DNA from 4 places in the Cytobacillus sp. genome. Region 1 is predicted to be linked to each of the others. Evidence: predicted binding sites of a transcription regulator. Region 1 holds the regulator's gene; each other region holds the start of a gene.
The links. The regulator Rex, encoded in region 1, represses fermentation and respiration genes when NADH is low (regulators of the CRP and FNR family bind a similar motif). The targets are predictions, from matches to a motif close to TTGTGAAATATTTCACAA.

Region 1 (4,563 bases):
CTGGAAAGTTCAACTACTTTTGTTGTGATTCTGTTGATAAAATATCGGTCATGAGATACAAAGAGAATCGTTCCGGGATAATCAATCAATGCATTTTCAAGAATTTCTTTGCTATCCAGGTCCAAATGGTTTGTTGGCTCGTCGAGGATTAAGAAATTGGCTTTCTGCATCATAAGCTTCGCAAGTGCAAGACGAGCCTTTTCACCGCCGCTCAGTGTTGAAACAGTTTTAAGAACATCATCACCAGAGAAAAGAAAGTTCCCAAGTATTGTCCGAATTTCCTTTTCCGGTTTAAGAGGGTATTCATCCCATAATTCGTTCAGGACTCTTTTGTTGCTGGTGAGTTCTGCCTGTTCCTGGTCATAGTAGCCAATTATCACATTGGAACCGTACTGAATCTCCCCAGAAAAAGAAGGGATTTTTTTGATGATGGTTTTAAGCAGAGTGGATTTGCCAATACCATTAGGCCCAACAAGTGCTATGCTGTCTCCTTTTGCCAGTCGCAGTGAAATATTTCCGCTCACTTTCCTTTCATAGCCTATAGCAAGAGAATGAATATTTAAAACCTCATTGCCAGATTGCCGTTCAATGTCAAAGCCAAAAGAAGCCGATTTCTCGTCTCCAAGCGGCCTGTCCATCACGTCCATTCTTGCCAGCTGCTTTCTGCGGCTTTGCGCCCTTTTGGTTGTGGAGGCCCGGGCAAGGTTTCGCTGGATAAAATCCTGCAGCTTAGCGATCTCTTCCTGCTGTTTCTCGAATTCCTTCATTTCTCTTTCAAAATTCGCGGCTTTTTGATCCAGATATGAACTGTAGTTGCCAGGATACTTTCTTATTTGGCGGCGGGAAATCTCGTAAACCTGGGAAACGACCTTATCAAGGAAATAGCGGTCATGGGAAACGATTAGAATGGCGCCATTGTATCCTTGCAGGTATTGTTCGAGCCATGATAATGTTTCAATATCCAGGTGGTTGGTAGGCTCGTCCAGTATTAAGATATCAGGCTTTGTCAGCAAAAGTTTACCAAGGGCCAATCTGGTACGCTGTCCGCCGCTCAATGATGAAATTTTAGTGTCATAGCCCATTGAGCTGAAGTTGAGTCCGTGGAGAATGGAACGGATATCTGCCTCATATTGATAGCCGCCATTTTCTTTGAAATCAACCTGAAGCTTGTCGTATTCTTTTAAGATGCGTTCATAGGCATCAGAGTTATTTAGGATATCAGGGTCTGCCATTTGTTCTTCAAGGCTGCGAAGCTGTTTTTCCTGCTTCTGCAGATGACTAAAAACAGTCAGCATTTCATCCCAAATGGATAAATCTGATTCCAGGCCGGTATTTTGTGCAAGATAGCCAATTGTAACTTCCTTTGGCTTTATAATCTCACCGGAGTCATATGTCATTTGTCCGGCAATAATTTTCAAAAGGGTGGACTTTCCTGCACCATTGCGCCCTACTAGCGCAATCCTGTCCCTGGTTTGTACTTCAAGCTTTATATTGGTTAAAATGGGATCAGCGCCAAAATTTTTCGCCAGCTGATTGACTTGTAATAGTATCATGTTCTTTCACCTCGGGTATAGAGTAAGTGTAACTCATTCATATATGTTCGGCAATAAAGGAGACAGGACTATAAGCCCTTCTGCAGGGCATTCAATCAAGACAAAAGGCAAATAAATATGTGAGGAACCATACAATGCACATACAAAGTAACAGAAAAATAGTGTATGATTTTGAAGAGAGGTGTTTTGAATGGCGGATTTTACTCATTTTAATCAAGAGGGAAGGGCAAAAATGGTGGATGTCAGCGATAAGCCTGAGACGTCACGGACAGCCATCGCTCAATCAAGTATTGCTGTTAATCAGGAGATATACGAGAAGATAACATCCAACTCCATGAAAAAAGGGGATGTACTCGCTGTTGCACAAACTGCAGGCATTATGGCGAGCAAGAAAACATGGGACATTATTCCGATGTGCCATCCGCTGCCGCTAAAGGGTGTGGACATTTCATTTTCATGGAAAGCGGAATCGGAAGAGTATGTTCTTATCATTACTGCTTCTGTAAAAACGAAGGGAAATACGGGTGTGGAAATGGAAGCGTTAACAGCTGCTTCGGTCTGTGCTCTGACCGTATATGATATGTGCAAGGCTGTAGATAAAGGAATGGTGATTGGGCCAACCTTTTTAATAGAGAAAACAGGCGGAAAAAATGGAGACTTTAAAAGAAGTTAATTCATCATAAGAAATGGGGATGGACGAATGGCCAATGAACCAATTAAGATACCGCAGGCAACAGCTAAACGGCTGCCTTTATATTACCGCTTTCTAAAAAATCTTCACTCATCAGGCAAACAAAGAGTCTCTTCAGCAGAATTGAGTGAGGCGGTAAAAGTGGATTCTGCTACAATCCGCCGCGACTTTTCGTATTTTGGTGCGTTAGGGAAAAAAGGATATGGGTATAATGTGAATTACCTGCTGAGCTTCTTTCGGAAGACTCTTGACCAGGATGAGCTGACTAAAGTAGCTTTGGTCGGGGTAGGCAATTTAGGAACAGCCTTTCTTAACTATAATTTTCTTAAAAATAATAATACTAAAATAGAAGTAGCTTTTGATGTTGATGAGAGTAAGGTTGGCACGAAAATCGGCGATGTGCCGGTCCATCATATGGATGACCTTGAAGAAGTTATTGTAAATAATAATATTCAAGTGGCGATTTTAACAGTGCCGGCACCGCCTGCCCAGTCTATTACCGATCGGATGGTGAATGCGAAAATAAAAGGAATCCTAAATTTTACACCTGCGAGGCTCACTGTGCCAGCCTCGATTCGTATCCATCATATCGATCTGGCAGTGGAATTGCAGTCACTGGTTTATTTTCTGAAAAATTATCCTGAAGAAGTGTAAAAAAATGAGCCTTTTGCGGGCTCATTTTTTCATTTTATTTTTCAATTTAAAATGCAGGCCAACCATCCGCAGACCGGTGCCAAAATCGAATGTAGCAATTATGATCAGAAAATAAGTAAAGAAACCCCAGGTTTCTTCACGCTGGATATTCTGTATTGCTATAAAGGTGAAAAGGCATCCGAGAAGGATGTAAATAAAGCCTGAAAACAAAGGTGTGCTTCTCATCAAAATCCCCCAGTAAATTTAAAACTCTGCACAGCATTCCACTAAGCTAGAAAAAGCTGATAAAGCTCTGCATTTTTTCCATTTCTTCTAACCATTTTTGCATATTATCCTGATTCAGCTGGATAACTGCAACAAAGGTGTTCATCGCCACATGGGCAAAAATCGGCACAATAATCCGCTTCGTCTTGACGTATAAAAAGGCAAAGGTGAACCCCATTGCCGAGTACAGCAGTACATGTTCAGGCTCAAAATGGGCAAGTGCAAAAATGACTGAGCTGATCAGGGCCGAAAGGAAGAAGTTGAAGCGCTTATGGAGAGAACCGAAAATAATTTTTCTAAAGACGATTTCCTCAAGGATTGGCCCGATGACCGAACTGATTAATATAACGATTGGCGATGCCTCAATGATCCGGATTATCTGCTGCGTATTTTCAGATCCCATTTCAATGCCAATCATATTTTCAATGCTTGCAGCGGTGGCTTGAGCGATCAGGGCCAAAAATATGCCGCCTATTGCCCAGCCCACTGAGCTTGCTGCGGGAGATGCATCCCTATCCAGGCCTCTTTTCATCTCTTTTCTTAATAATAGAAGCGTAATGATCAGTGTGACTGTAAAACTGATGACAAGCCAGTAGGCTACAGCCAGGATCTGCATGTCTTCGGGATTCTGTCCAAGGGCATCTGCAATAAATAACACAAGCGGAACGCCAAACAAACTGGACAGCTGCATAGCAATATAAGCTATTAATATAAACCAATATTCCTTCTTCAAAATGTTATACTCCTTAATCTGAATGTTGGAAAACAAGTCCTAAAGCCATTGTACTCTTAAAAAGGAGCGGGTTTCAAATATCAGCATCAAAGCAGCAAAATACCATGTTTAAAGTGAAGAGCTTCGAAGTATACTTAAGTGGTTGTCTGTGTCGAAAAATAGCGTGTATCGGCGGATGAAATTTTTTCTAAAAAATTTAAGCTTCACCCTTGCAAATAGATATAAGATTCATTAATATAATAATTGTGTTAGCACTCATACAGAGAGAGTGCTAATAAATAAAAATATTTACATATTATTTGAGGAGGTTGTTTCACTTGTTAAAGCCACTAGGTGATCGAATCATTATCGAGCTTGTTGAAACTGAAGAAAAAACTGCAAGCGGCATCGTACTGCCGGACACTGCTAAAGAGAAGCCTCAAGAAGGTAAAGTTGTAGCTGTGGGAACTGGCCGCGTTCTTGAAAATGGCGAGCGTGTTGACCTTGAAGTTGCTGACGGCGACCGTATCATCTTCTCAAAATATGCTGGTACTGAAGTGAAGTACGAAGGCAAAGAATATTTAATTTTACGCGAAAATGACATTCTTGCTGTAATTGGCTAATCGCCATCAAGCGAAGATTATTAAAAGATAAAGCTAAAATTTTTGAGGAGGTTTTTATCAATGGCT
Region 2 (4,563 bases), on a different contig from region 1:
ATGCGGAGAAAATGAAATCATTGGTGAGCTGACCCTATTTACCAGTGACCCTAAATATTTATTAAATGCTTTAGTGCTTGAAGCTGGTGAAGTTGCTGTGATAAAAAAAGATGTCCTGGAAAGGGAGATTTTAAAAAATAGTACATTAGCTTATGAATTTATGAAATGGATGAGCGACCACTTCCGTAATACACAGACCAAATTTAGAGATCTCGTCCTTAATGGAAAAAAAGGTGCCCTTTATTCAACCCTTATCAGAATGACTAACAGCTATGGCATTAAGGTTATGGGCGGCATACTCATTGATCTGCCCCTTACGAATCAAGAACTTGGGAATTTCTGCGGCACCTCCAGGGAAAGCACCAACCGGATACTGGGTGAACTGAAAAAAGACGGCATCATCACCATTCTAAATGGAAAAATCACAGTCAAAGATCTTCAATATTTAAAAAATGAAATAGGCTGTGAAAACTGCCCTGCCGTATATTGCAGCATCGAATAGGAGTGCATCTTAACTGCACTCCTCTTTCTTTTATGATTTTGCCTCTTTCTTTCTATGTGCCTTTGGAATATAGACACAAAACGGCTCGCTTTCCATATAATCCCCTGTCATGGCAAATGCCCGTGATCTGGATCCCCCGCATACATAACGGAACTCGCATAGTCCGCATTTCCCTTTATACTTATCAGGATTTCTGAGGTTTTTAAAAATTGGCGATTCCCTGTATATTTCAGCAAGTGGCTGTTCCCTTACATTCCCTGCTTTAACAGGCAGCAGCCCGCTGGGATAAACATCCCCAATATGTGAAATGAAAACAAATCCATTTCCGTCATTTACTCCTTTAGGTGCCCTGCCTAAACCATCTATAGAACCCGTTAGCCCTTGCTGTGTAAGTGCATCAAGATATTGAATGTCCTCATTCTGAGCCTTCGCTTCCTTCATTTTTTGCTGAATGACTACTCGGCGGTAATGCTGGGCAGCTGTTGTCTTGATATCGAAAGTAACTTTTTTGCTTAAGTTATACAGCCATGTAAATACCTTCTCATGTTCAACCGGAGAAATCATATCTTTTTCCTGCCCTCTTCCTGTTGGGACGAGGAAGAACACACTCCAAAGAACACATTTGAGTTCTTCGACAACCTTAGCCATTTCCTCAAGATAATCTATATTATAACGCGAAATAACTGTATTAATCTGGACTGGTATTTCAAGCTCGTGCAAATATTTAATCCTTTCGATCGTTAAATCAAAGGATCCGGAAGTACCTCTAAAATGGTCATGGATTTCCGCATTTGGCCCATCAAGGCTGAAAGCCCATCGAGCTAAGCCGACCTTTTTAGCTTTTTCAATAGCTTCTTTTGTTACATTGGGTGTCGCACTGGGCGTCATCGAAACACGCACGCCTTTTTTTACAGCATATTCGGCAATGTCGAATACATCCTGCCTCATTAATGGATCTCCACCAGTAAAAACAAGCATAGGGTTGTTCATTTCCTTGATTTGGTCAATCAAATACTTCCCTTCATCAAAAGAAAGCTCTCGCGGATCTCTCTTGTATTGCGCTTCCGCTCGGCAATGCAGACATTTTAGCTGGCATGCCCTTGTTAATTCCCATATCACAATAAAAGGGTCATTATTAAAATTTCTATCAAATCCCATTTGAAATGCCTCCTAAACAGCTCAATCCTGGCTGTTTCATCAACGCAATTTTGTCTTTCCATCGTTATTATAGGATAATCGGCATGTTAAATAAGTGAACTACCTCACATACAATGCTCATGTACAGAGTTACGTTCAAAAAATTACAAGCAAGGGCATAAAAAAACAGCTGGAAAATACTCCAGCTGTTTTTTAAGATTCAATCTTATTGTACGCCTAGTGCAATTTTTGCATAGCGGGACATTCTGTCTTTAGACCAAGGCGGGTTCCAGACAATGTTCACTTCAGTGTCCTTTACTTCTGGAATATCAGCCAAAGCTGACTTTACTTGTTCAACAATTGTTCCTGCCAAAGGACAGCCCATGGATGTAAGAGTCATATCTACTACGGCTTTCCCTTCCTCTTCCATTTTAACATCATATACTAAGCCTAAGTTTACAATATCTATCCCCAGCTCCGGGTCAACAACAAGTTCAAGCGCACCCATGATGCTGTCTTTTAAATCCTGGTCCATATCTGCAGCACTCCTTCATTATTTACTTTATCTTTATCTTAACAAATATTTAAATGAATTGAAAAAATGTTGGTTATAGATGTTCCCCGAACCATTTAACCGTTTCCAGCAGCCCTTCCCTGCTTACTTTATGCCCTGCCTGTTCATCTGATATGAACATGAGGTTTTCAGGTGAGTCACTATATAAGGGCTGAATGGTATCATAAAATTGGTATGTATAGGAATAAGGCACAACCGGGTCTTTTTTGCCATGCCAGAACATAAGAGGCCTTCCTCCGAGTTTTTCAGGCTGAAGACTTAAATCACGCTCCCTTAAAGTCCCCAGCAGATCTGCCAGTTCTTCGCTGGAAAGCGGAATTTCAACCTTATTCTTCTTCAATTCATCCAGCTGAAGCTGTGCAAATTTTTCATAATACGGCATACCCATAAGGCTTACTGCAGCCTTGACCCACTCATACTGGGTCAAGGCGCCCAAAGTGACTATTCCTCCCATGGAGGTGCCCACAAGCCCTATTCTTCCCTGGTCGATCAAATCTGCATCCTCATAGACATCCCTGATTATGTTCAATTCCGCAATGGTATTCAGAACAATATCCCATAGCTTGAAATTTAAATCGCTGCCTGATAAACCTTCAGATCTTTCCCCATGAAGTAAAGTGTCCGGAAGCACCACCCTGAACCCTTTTTCAGCAAGCAGATAGGCATAATGCAGATTATGTTCTTTGGCACTCGTAAAGCCATGAACGAAAATAATGAATGGCAAGCGTTCCCCCTTTACTTCCTGCCTGGCAAGTTCAAGAACAGGAATTTCTTTGAAATGCTTATGTTCAATAACAACCACAGTTCTTCCTCCTAAATCTGTTAGGGCACAAGTGATTTTTTTTACAAAATTATAATAATATTGATAACATATATGTATAAAATGATTTTGTAAAAGCTTACGCTCTTGTCATGATGTAAATTCTTTCTATTTTTTCAGTTTAACATGTAGACTTTTTTTTTCCAAAACCTTTACACTTAAAAGAAAAGCGGGGCATACTTCAAGATAAGCAATTTGCTGCAGTCCGCTATCTGCAGTTTTATTCTTAAGAAAAAGTGCTGAGCGCTTAGAAGGAGATCTTATGGCAGAAAAACATTTAATTGCACTGGACCTTGATGGAACATTATTAAAAGATGACAAAACCATCTCAGCTAAAACTAAAATGATTATTCAAAAGGCACGTGAACAAGGACATGAAGTGATGATTGCCACAGGTAGGCCATATCGCTCCAGCGAAATTTACTATCGTGAAATGGGCTTGACTACGCCAATAGTCAATTTCAATGGTGCTTATATACATCATCCTAAAGATCATAATTGGGGAGTTTATCACACACCTTTGCAAATGAACGTTGCAAAGGAAATTGTCGAAGCAGTTAATAGTTATACAGTTCATAATATTGTAGCAGAAGTTATAGATGATGTTTACCTGCATTACCATGATGAAAAGCTTCTGGATATCTTCGGTTTTGGCGATCCCAAAATTACGACTGGAGATTTGCGCAATTATCTTAATGATAATCCGACAAGCATGCTGATCCATACAGATGAAGAACATGTAAAAACAATTAGAGCCCATCTTTCTGAAGTCCATGCCGAAGTGATTGACCACCGTCGCTGGGCGGCTCCATGGCATGTCATTGAAATCGTAAAAACAGGTCTGAATAAAGCCGTTGGCCTCCAAAAAGCAGCTGATTACTTCCAAATACCGCCTGAGCGGATCATAGCTTTCGGTGATGAAGACAATGATCTTGAAATGCTTGAATTTGCAGGCTACGGGATTGCCATGGGCAATGCTATAGACCAGGTTAAAAATATTGCCAATGAAGTCACCCTAACCAACGAGGAAGATGGAATCGGAATCTATCTAAATGAATTATTAAACCTTAAAGCACTGTAAGCAAATGAACAAAAAGAATTAAATAGTAATCAGTCCATTAAATTCCCTTTTTAAATCATTCCTATAGAGCATACTAAAGGATGGAGCAGCACAATGCTGCTTTAAACTCTTTCATGGAGGGGATTCGAATGGGTAAACGTAATAAATCAAAACGCTTCGTACAACAGGGTGTTGATACTGTTAGTAAGCATGATGAACGTATCCCGTACCACATGACCTATGCAGAGGCGGAAGCCCAAAAATTAGCTAATGTGAAAGAATCATCCCTCGGAGGAATATAACGATGGGAAACAGACTATTTCAGGAAGCCAGAAAATATGTGGAAATAGCTAAAAATTCTGCAGGCGAAGAAACTGTTTCCCGCGCGAAAAATGCTTTAAGTTCCGCGTTTGCCAATTCCAATGCGGCTGAACAGGCACAGCTGCGGGAGATGCAGCAGGAGCTTGAAC
Region 3 (4,563 bases), on a different contig from region 1:
CATGCACCTCTCCTTCTGTTTTTCTCCAGGCATTTTCAATTCTGTGAATTTCATCTTTTTTAACATGGAAGCCTTCATTGTAATCGAATGAACGGATGATCAAACCAGCAAAAATGCCGATGGCAGCTACAGCTGCAGCAATGTGCCATTCAAATACAAGGAGGAAGCCTGCGATGCCGAAGATGACACCCATATAAATCGGAAGCCAGGAATTGCTTGGCATATGAATCTCTTCAATTTCACTGTCATATAACGTTAAGCCTTCATTCTTTTTCTTCATGTGCCAGAAAGGATCAAGGGATTTAACCTCCGGCAGCTTTGCAAAGTTATAGAATTGAACTGGTGAAGCAGTAGACCATTCCAATGTTCTTGCATCCCATGGGTCGCTTGAGATGTTTCTGTCAGCATAGCGGATGCTCCAGTAAATGTTGTAGCAGAATACCGCGAACCCTGCTGCCAGAATGATCGAACCAATTGCCGATAGCATGAAGAGTGGTGCAAATCCTGATTCCGCAGAGTATGTGTATGCACGTCTCACAGCTCCGTTTAATCCAAGGAAGAACATAGGCATGAATGTTACGTTAAAACCAATAACAAAGAGCCAGAAATGCCATTTTCCGATTTTTTCATTCAGCATGAAACCGAACATTTTTGGCCACCAGTAGTACAGACCTGCAAATACGGCAAATACTACACCTGGAATTAATACATAGTGGAAGTGGGCAACAAGGAATAATGTATTGTGATACTGATAATCCGCTGCACCCATTGCAAGCATTACACCTGTAACCCCGCCTATAACAAAGCATGGGACGAATGCCAGTGCCCAAAGCATGGCGGAAGTAATTTTTATGCGGCCTTTACGCATCGTAAACAGCCAGTTGAACATCTTAACTCCGGTCGGTATGGCTATCGCCATCGTCGTGATGGAGAAGAAAGAGTTAACTGCAGGGCCTGATCCCATTGTGTAGAAATGGTGAACCCATACAACCATACTTAAAAGGGCAATTCCAAGGATGGAAAATACCATTGATTTATATCCAAACAAAGATTTTCTTGAGAATGTTGCAATAACTTCTGAGAAAATCCCGAAAGCAGGAAGGGCAACAATGTAAACCTCAGGATGTCCCCATAGCCAAAACAGGTTAGCCCAAAGCATATCCATTCCTCCGCCTGACACTGTAAAGAAGTGTGTTCCATACAGACGGTCGAATGTCATCAACGCCAATGCAACTGTGAAAATTGGGAAAGCAGCCACAATCAGAATGGATGTTACAAAGGTAGTCCATGTGAACATCGGCATTTTCATCAGTGTCATGCCTTTTGTTCTCATTTTCAAAATCGTGACGATAAAGTTTATACCTGTCATTAGAGTACCGATACCAGCAATTTGCAGTGCGACTGCGTAAAAGTTGTTGCCGATTCCCGGGCTGAATTCCTTGCCTGCAAGAGGGAAGTAAGATGTCCAGCCTGCATCAGGCGATCCTCCGATTACGAAGGAAATATTAAATAGCATAGCTCCGCTGAAAAACAGCCAGAAGCTTAGAGCATTCAGCTGTGGAAAAGCAACGTCACGCGCACCGATCTGCAGCGGAATGACAACGTTCATTAAACCAATTAAGAACGGCATAGCCATGAAAAGAATCATAATAACGCCGTGTGTTGTAAAGATTTCATTATAGTGCTGGGAATTCAAAAACTCCATTTCAGGTCTCGCTGTCTGAGCTTTCATCAGCAAGCCGTCCATTCCGCCGCGGAAAAACATCAATACTGCGGAGATGATATACATGATACCGATTTTTTTATGATCAACTGTAGTCAGCCATTCTGTCCAAAGGTATTTCCACTTTTTTAAGTAAGTGATGCCAGCGACTGCACCAATCATCGTTAACAATATAGCAATCTGTGAACCTAGTATAAGGGGGTCCCCAGTAATAAAAAACTCATCCCATTTAATGCCCATGATGGTCACCTCCATGGTTTTCTTGACTATCATGGCTTTCTTCTTCGCCATGACCTTCGATTACGTTTGGATTCTCATTTTTATAATTGTCATCTTCTTCGAAGGTTTTACCTTGATATCCATGCCCTCTGTAGAGCTCAGGATTTGTATAAGCCTTCGAATTTGGATCAGCATGATTGACCCATTCTAAATGAGTATTGGAATATGTCAGTCTTCCTAAATGAGTAGGCTTCAGCAGCCCTTCATACTCATCTTCCGTTAGCTTGGGAGCTGTATCCTTAACGTCGTCAACCCATTGGTCAAAATCTTCCTGGGTTTGTGCAAGCACTTCAAATTTCATATCCGCATATCCACGGCCGTTAAAGTTCGTGTTCTGGCCTTCATAAGATCCAGGGCTGTCTGCAACAAGATACAATTCTGTTTCCATTTTTGGCATGGTATACTTTTGTCCGCCAAGAGCTGGCACCCAGAAAGATTGCATGGTGCTTGCAGATGTCATCTTAAAGAGAACTGGCGTATCTTCCGGTATATTTACATAGTTCACTGTCTCAATGCCTTCTTCAGGATAGCTGAAGATCCATTTCCAGTCTGCAGATGTTACATGTATTGTAATAGGTTCTTTTTCTTCATAGCCCTTTGGTGTTTCTTCCAGAGCATAAAGAGTTTTTACTGTCGGGATTGTCAGGGCAATGACAATTAATATCGGAATCCCGGTCCAGATAATTTCAAGGAGTGTACTGCCATGCTCCTCCGGGGGTTCATAATCTTTATTTTCAGGTCGTTCCCTGTATTTCCAGACAATGTAGCCGAATAATCCAAATACAACTGCAACGACAAGAAGCATCCAGATCAGGGACCAGTTAATTAATTCGGTTATGCTTCTTGCAACGGGGCCCTGAGGTTCAAATACAACCATATTACAGCCGCTGAGAACCATTAAGGGCAATAGAGCTGTTAAAGAGAGCAGCATTTTCTTCATCTGATGTTTCATCTCCTTTTTGACAAAAACTATTGTTAAATAATTCACAAATAATGTGCGGGTTTTCACAAAGATGCCAAAAAAATATATAGCTGATAAACATAAACATCCTTAAAACCTTTATTTAACTTAGTTATCACTGTGTAAATGATATTAACATAAGCAAATATGAAAAGTTGTGACAAAAGTGAGAAGGAAATAAATGTAAGGTGTTAGAGTGGCTGATAATTTTGCACAAATAGCATTATTGCAGGGTTTTGGCCATCAAAACAACTTTTGAACAAATTTTGAACTTTATTGCGACACCCTAATTACTCTCTTTGTTGAAAAATACTGAATAGTACAGTAACATGGACTAAAAATAGAGAAGGACAGGGTGAGGGTATGATTGATTTAAGAAGTGATACAGTTACAAAGCCAACTGAAGAAATGAGGAAAGCTGCTTATGAAGCAGCAGTTGGGGATGACGTATACGGAGAGGATCCATCAATCAATAAGTTGGAAGAGACCGCTGCTGAGGTGCTTGGTAAGGAGGCAGCTCTGTTTGTAACGAGCGGCACTCAGGGAAACCAGATTGCCATCTTAACACACTGCCGACCGGGCAATGAAATCATTCTTGAAGCAGAAAGCCATATTTTTTATTATGAAAGCGGTGCTTCTTCAGCTTTTGCCGGAGTCCAGACAAGGACGCTAAATGGGACACGAGGTGCAATGAATCCATCAGAAGTGGAGTATGCCATTAGGGGAGAAGATCAGCATTATCCGGAAACTGGATTGATTTGTCTGGAAAATACTCACAATAGAGCTGGCGGTGCCGTAATACCTATTGATAATATGAAAGAAATATACAGCATTGCAAAAAGGAATAATATTCCATTACATATTGATGGGGCAAGACTGTTTAATGCAGCCGCAGCCTTAAATCTGCCGGCTTCTGACTTGGCTGAACACTGCGACACAGTGCAAGTATGTCTCTCAAAGGGGCTCGGAGCTCCAGTTGGTTCCATTCTTGCAGGCAGCAGGGAGTTTATTGCTGCAGCAAGAAAATGGCGCAAAAGATTAGGCGGGGGACTCCGCCAGGCTGGGATCATAGCAGCCCCGGGAATTGTTGCATTAACGAATATGAGAGAGCGTTTAGCCGAGGATCATGAAAATGCTCAACTTCTTGCTCAGCAGCTTGGGCAAATCAAAGGGATAGAAATCGTAAATCAAGTGGATACAAATATCATTGTGGCTGATGTAAAAAAACTTAAAATGAATTCATCGGAGTTTGTTGAAAGGTTAAAAGCTGAAGGCGTGCTTTCAGGAACTTTTGGACCCTCTTATGTGCGTTTTGTTACTCACTATGATGTTACTAAAAACCAGCTTGAAGATGCAATTAATGCCATACAGAGAGTTTCTGTTCAAATCTCATAATAAAATGTAAAAACGCATGTTTCCCTTAAACATGCGTTTTTCTGTTTCAAATTATTCTTTGCATCGGAACAGCATTGTAATGCTGTGAATGAAAATGACTTTGATGCCAAATGCTGTGATAAGGATAGCCTTGATGAATTGGCTGCCACCAGGGCCCATACTGCATCTGAGGATATCCATAATAATGTGCTCCATTTATGCCTGT
Region 4 (4,563 bases), on a different contig from region 1:
GAGAAATCTACCATGCCCATGAAAAACGCTGTAATGGTGCCAGCAGCCAGCCCAAGCAAAATGGCAATCGCACGAATAAAGCCTTTAAAGAAGCGGAAGAGAATAATGATGAACAGCAAAGTTCCAAAAGCCAATGCAATGTTTGTCATGGAACCAAAGTCAGGGCTTCCCTGTCCTCCAGCCATGTTGTTCATAGCAACAGGAATTAACGTAATTCCGATAATTGTAACTACCGACCCTGTTACAACAGGCGGAAAAAATTTCACCAGTTTTCCAAAATACTTTGAAACAGCTACAACAAACAAGCCTGAAATAAGGATCGAACCATAGATTGCTGGTATTCCATATTGCCCGCCAATCGCAATCATAGGCCCAACGGCAGTAAATGTGCAGCCAAGAACAACCGGAAGGCCAATCCCAAAAAATCTGCTGCGCAATACTTGAAGAAGTGTTGCAATACCGCACATAAAAATATCAATTGAAACTAGATAGGTAAGCTGTTCCCCTGTTAATCCCAATGCTCCTCCTACAATCAATGGTACAATTACTGCGCCTGCATACATGGCAAGGACATGCTGAATTCCAAGGGAAGCAATTTTAACCGGATTCTGATTCATCGCATCAATTCCTCCATTTTCTTTGCTGTTTTATCAAAGCTGATTATGCCGCTTTCAAGCGAGTCAATAATTGCTAAGGATTCAACCCGAAATCCCTTTTCCCTCAGCAGCTGTCCGCCATTTTGAAAGCCTTTTTCAATAACGATTCCAATCCCTGCTATAGCTGATCCCGCTTTATTCGCTATATCCGCAAGACCTAATGCTGCCTGTCCATTCGCTAGAAAATCATCGATAATAAGAACATTGTCTTTTTCTGAAAGATATTTCTTTGAAACAGAGATTTCACTTGTTTCTTCCTTAGTAAAAGAATAGACAGAGGCTGTAATCAGGTCATTTACCAGAGTAAGAGATTTTCTTTTTCTCGCAAATACAACTGAAACATTCAACTGGAGCCCCGCCATTACAGCTGGCGCAATCCCCGAAGATTCGATAGTCAATATTTTTGTAATCCCGCTGCTGGAGAATCTATCTGCAAATTCTTTGCCGACTTCATGCATTAGCTGAGGATCTATTTGGTGGTTCAGAAAAGAATCCACCTTTAAAACTGACGGCGATAAAACAATCCCTTCGCTCTTTATTTTTTCAATAAGCATATCCATTTTGCATCCTCCTCTATGATAGAAAGCCTTCAATTACTCATTCCAGCCAAATAAAAAGCCTGAAACCCATCGCATTCACAACATAAAAATGAGTGAAGCAATGGCCTTCAGGCTAATGATCTAAGCTGCAGGCAAACAAGGATGACTAAAGCGTCCTGTACATTGCTCACTCATAGTCGGATCATTTACGGTAACCCGGTAGAAACTTGCGAGCCATATCCTCGCGATTATATGAGTGAATGTTATTAATTTATTAACATTATAACATCATTTACTAATACTTCAATCAAAACTTTAACTAAATACGAACTAAACAATAAATTACCAGAAAATTGTTCGCTAATCAGATAATTCACCCTCTTCAGTATGTTTATTTTAAATAATTTGCCTACTTTCTGAAGCTCAATTAAACCTTCACAGTTTTTTCACAATTTAAAGGAGTTTTTTGTGACATAAATCACTTAAATATCAATTTTTCACTATTATCATAGTGTTTAAGTTACGAATGAACAATTTGTGAACTCACTGAAAGCATCTAGAATCTTCCTAAATGTTTTGTATTATGAAAGTGTAATCATTTACTTTTTCCAAATATTCGAAAGGAGTGAAGGGCAATGGCGAAAACGGAACTCAGCCGAAAAACAAAAACTGAAATAGAGGATAGCTCTTCCTTAAAGGGAACGCTAGCTTCCGTTTTCTTATTAGGATTCTTCCTGATCATTACATGGGTGGGTGTTTATTCACTATTTATCAGCCGCTTTTAGAATTAGAAAGGGGAAAAAGCCATGCATATGCATAAATTTGAAAAGGCCTGGCTCACTTTTGGAATCGGATCGCTGCTTGTTTTTTTAACAGTCCTGGGAGTCAGCGCATTTTACCTGGGCAATCAGCCCCCAAGCTGTTTGGCAACAATCGACCCTGAAAAGGTCGATACTACCGCTCCATTTAATGAGCCAGGGCTGAAAAAGGTAGAAGGGAAAGATTGGGATTACGAATTGGTATACGTAGCATCTGCGTTTTCCTATAGCCCAGCTGAAGTAGAGGTTCCATATGGTGCCAAAGTGAAAATTATCGCAACAACCAAAGATGTCGTCCACGGTTTTGAAGTTGCGGGATCAAATATCAACATGATGCTTGAACCCGGCTATATCAGTGAACATGTTACAACATTTGATAAAACTGGCGAATACTTAATTGTATGTAATGAATATTGCGGTGTTGGTCACCACATGATGTCGTCTAAAATTAAGGTGGTGGAATAATGTTAAATCCTTCAGCAAAATTAAAAGTTGACCGCCGTGACGGAAAATTGGCAATGGCTCACTTTTTCGTTGCATTTACAGCTTTAGCAGTAGGCGGCCTTGCTGGTTTATTGCAGACTTTGGTCCGCTCCGGTAAATTCGAGCTTCCTGCAGGCATCGGGTATTACCAAATTCTCACGGTTCACGGTGTTGTACTCGGACTTGTACTTACCACCTTTTTTATAATGGGTTTCCAGATAGCAGCGACAAGCAAAACATCAGGAACCCTTACAAATAAACAGCGGATTGCCGGCTGGATCGGTTTTTGGCTGATGACTGCAGGAACTGTTCTTGCAGCTGTTATGATCCTGCTGAATGAAGCTACTGTTCTTTATACTTTCTATGCTCCTCTTCAGGCACATGCATTGTATTATATCGGTTTAACACTTGTTATAGTGGGAAGCTGGATTGACGGGGCAGCCATCATTATGAAGTATGCAGAATGGCGAAGAAGAAATCCCGGACAGCCGAGTCCGTTATTAACCTTTATGTCATTGGTCAACACGATGATGTGGATTGTGGCAACAATCGGTGTAGCTTCTACCGTTCTTTTCCAGCTTCTTCCTTGGTCATTGGGGTTTGCAGAAACAGTAAATATCGGAGTCAGCCGTACTTTATTCTGGTATTTCGGACATCCGCTTGTTTATTTCTGGCTATTGCCTGCATACATGGCCTGGTATGTTGTTATTCCCAAGGTCATCGGCGGAAAAATATTCTCAGATTCATTGGCACGTTTGTCATTCATTTTATTCCTGCTTTTCTCAATCCCTGTCGGATTTCACCATCAATTAATGGAGCCGGGAATTGATCCAGCATGGAAATTCTTTCAGGTTATCCTGACATTCCTGGTTGTCATTCCATCTCTGATGACTGCATTTTCTCTATTTGCCACTTTTGAAAGCTTTGGCCGTTCCAAAGGGGCCAAAGGATTATTCGGCTGGGTAAAAAAACTGCCTTGGGGAGATGCGCGATTTACTGTTCCTTTCATCGGGATGGTTGCCTTTATTCCAGCGGGTGCAGGCGGTATCGTTAATGCGTCCCACCAGATGAACCAGGTTGTCCATAACACGATATGGGTAACCGGCCACTTTCACTTAACAGTGGCAACATCTGTAGTACTTACATTCTTTGGGGTTTCTTACTGGCTGATTCCTCATCTGACAGGAAGAACATTAACAAAAGCGATGAATAAATTAGGAATCATCCAGGCAGTTATCTGGGCAATCGGAATGACATTCATGTCTGGTGCCATGCATGCTGCCGGTCTTCTGGGAGCACCGCGCCGTTCATCATACTCTGAATATGGCGGAGCAGCACAGGCAGCAGAATGGATTCCATACCAGGTTGCACAGGCAATCGGCGGTTCTATCCTATTTATAGGCATCATCTTAATGCTTTATATCTTCATCAACCTTGCCTTTTTCGCACCAAAGGGAGAGCAGGAATTCCCTATAGGAGAAGCTGCCGATGAAGCCGACAAAGCTCCAATGGTATTTGAAAATTGGAAGCTTTGGCTTGGAATTACGGTTGTTCTTATTCTATTTGCCTACACCATCCCATTTATAGATTTAATTCAAAATGCACCTCCCGGGGCTAAAGGATATAAGCTTTGGTAAAAAAAACACTCCGTTCCACTATGGACGGAGTGTTTTAGTGTTCAAGCTTGCTTGATTCAGCCACGATTCCTGCATTTTTCCTTTTTGCGGGCAAATTCACAATAATTACGGAACTGAGTATCAGCAATGCGCCTGCAATCTGGACTACACCGAGACTTTCCCCGTAAAGTGTGACTCCTAGAAGCATGGCCACGACTGGTTCAACTGTAGCGATGACAGCTGCCCTGCTTCCATCCGTTTTTTCCAGACCCCATGTATATACAAAATAGGCAAGAACCGTAGGAACAAATCCCAAACCAATACTAAGAAACAAAACTTCAGTGTTCAAAAAAACTGAAGCTTTTGTCCATAGCTTTGTTACCGGGATAAGAAATACCGAAGCTATTAGGAATGTATAAAGCGTAACTGTAAAGGGATGATACTTTCTTAA

Region 2: the regulator Rex is predicted to act here: its motif matches at 1,753-1,770, upstream of ACEQ1T_RS18035 (TIGR04053 family radical SAM/SPASM domain-containing protein).
Region 3: the regulator Rex is predicted to act here: its motif matches at 2,975-2,992, upstream of qoxA (cytochrome aa3 quinol oxidase subunit II).
Region 4: the regulator Rex is predicted to act here: its motif matches at 1,662-1,679, upstream of ACEQ1T_RS11945 (cytochrome c oxidase subunit 2A).

What each region holds. Positions count from the first base shown of each region.
Region 1 covers NZ_CAXQGS010000110.1:846-5,408, reverse strand. The annotation lists gene ACEQ1T_RS19320 (ATP-binding cassette domain-containing protein) at 1-1,553, opposite strand, end outside; gene moaC (cyclic pyranopterin monophosphate synthase MoaC) at 1,744-2,226, shown strand; gene ACEQ1T_RS19310 (redox-sensing transcriptional repressor Rex) at 2,254-2,898, shown strand; gene ACEQ1T_RS19305 (YdiK family protein) at 2,920-3,123, opposite strand; gene ACEQ1T_RS19300 (lysostaphin resistance A-like protein) at 3,170-3,895, opposite strand; gene groES (co-chaperone GroES) at 4,213-4,497, shown strand; partial or broken gene groEL (chaperonin GroEL) at 4,558-4,563, shown strand, end outside.
Region 2 covers NZ_CAXQGS010000100.1:9,372-13,934, forward strand. The annotation lists gene ACEQ1T_RS18030 (Crp/Fnr family transcriptional regulator) at 1-502, shown strand, start outside; gene ACEQ1T_RS18035 (TIGR04053 family radical SAM/SPASM domain-containing protein) at 533-1,660, opposite strand; gene ACEQ1T_RS18040 (metal-sulfur cluster assembly factor) at 1,866-2,174, opposite strand; gene ACEQ1T_RS18045 (alpha/beta fold hydrolase) at 2,248-3,015, opposite strand; gene ACEQ1T_RS18050 (Cof-type HAD-IIB family hydrolase) at 3,296-4,114, shown strand; gene ACEQ1T_RS18055 (hypothetical protein) at 4,243-4,395, shown strand; gene ACEQ1T_RS18060 (DUF3813 domain-containing protein) at 4,398-4,563, shown strand, end outside.
Region 3 covers NZ_CAXQGS010000052.1:92,434-96,996, forward strand. The annotation lists gene qoxB (cytochrome aa3 quinol oxidase subunit I) at 1-1,963, opposite strand, end outside; gene qoxA (cytochrome aa3 quinol oxidase subunit II) at 1,953-2,942, opposite strand; gene ltaE (low-specificity L-threonine aldolase) at 3,327-4,358, shown strand; gene ACEQ1T_RS09555 (hypothetical protein) at 4,410-4,538, opposite strand.
Region 4 covers NZ_CAXQGS010000063.1:1,360-5,922, reverse strand. The annotation lists gene ACEQ1T_RS11955 (nucleobase:cation symporter-2 family protein) at 1-617, opposite strand, end outside; gene ACEQ1T_RS11950 (xanthine phosphoribosyltransferase) at 614-1,216, opposite strand; purine riboswitch at 1,370-1,471, opposite strand; gene ACEQ1T_RS11945 (cytochrome c oxidase subunit 2A) at 1,831-1,980, shown strand; gene ACEQ1T_RS11940 (cytochrome c oxidase subunit II) at 2,002-2,478, shown strand; gene ACEQ1T_RS11935 (b(o/a)3-type cytochrome-c oxidase subunit 1) at 2,478-4,133, shown strand; gene ACEQ1T_RS11930 (DMT family transporter) at 4,168-4,563, opposite strand, start outside.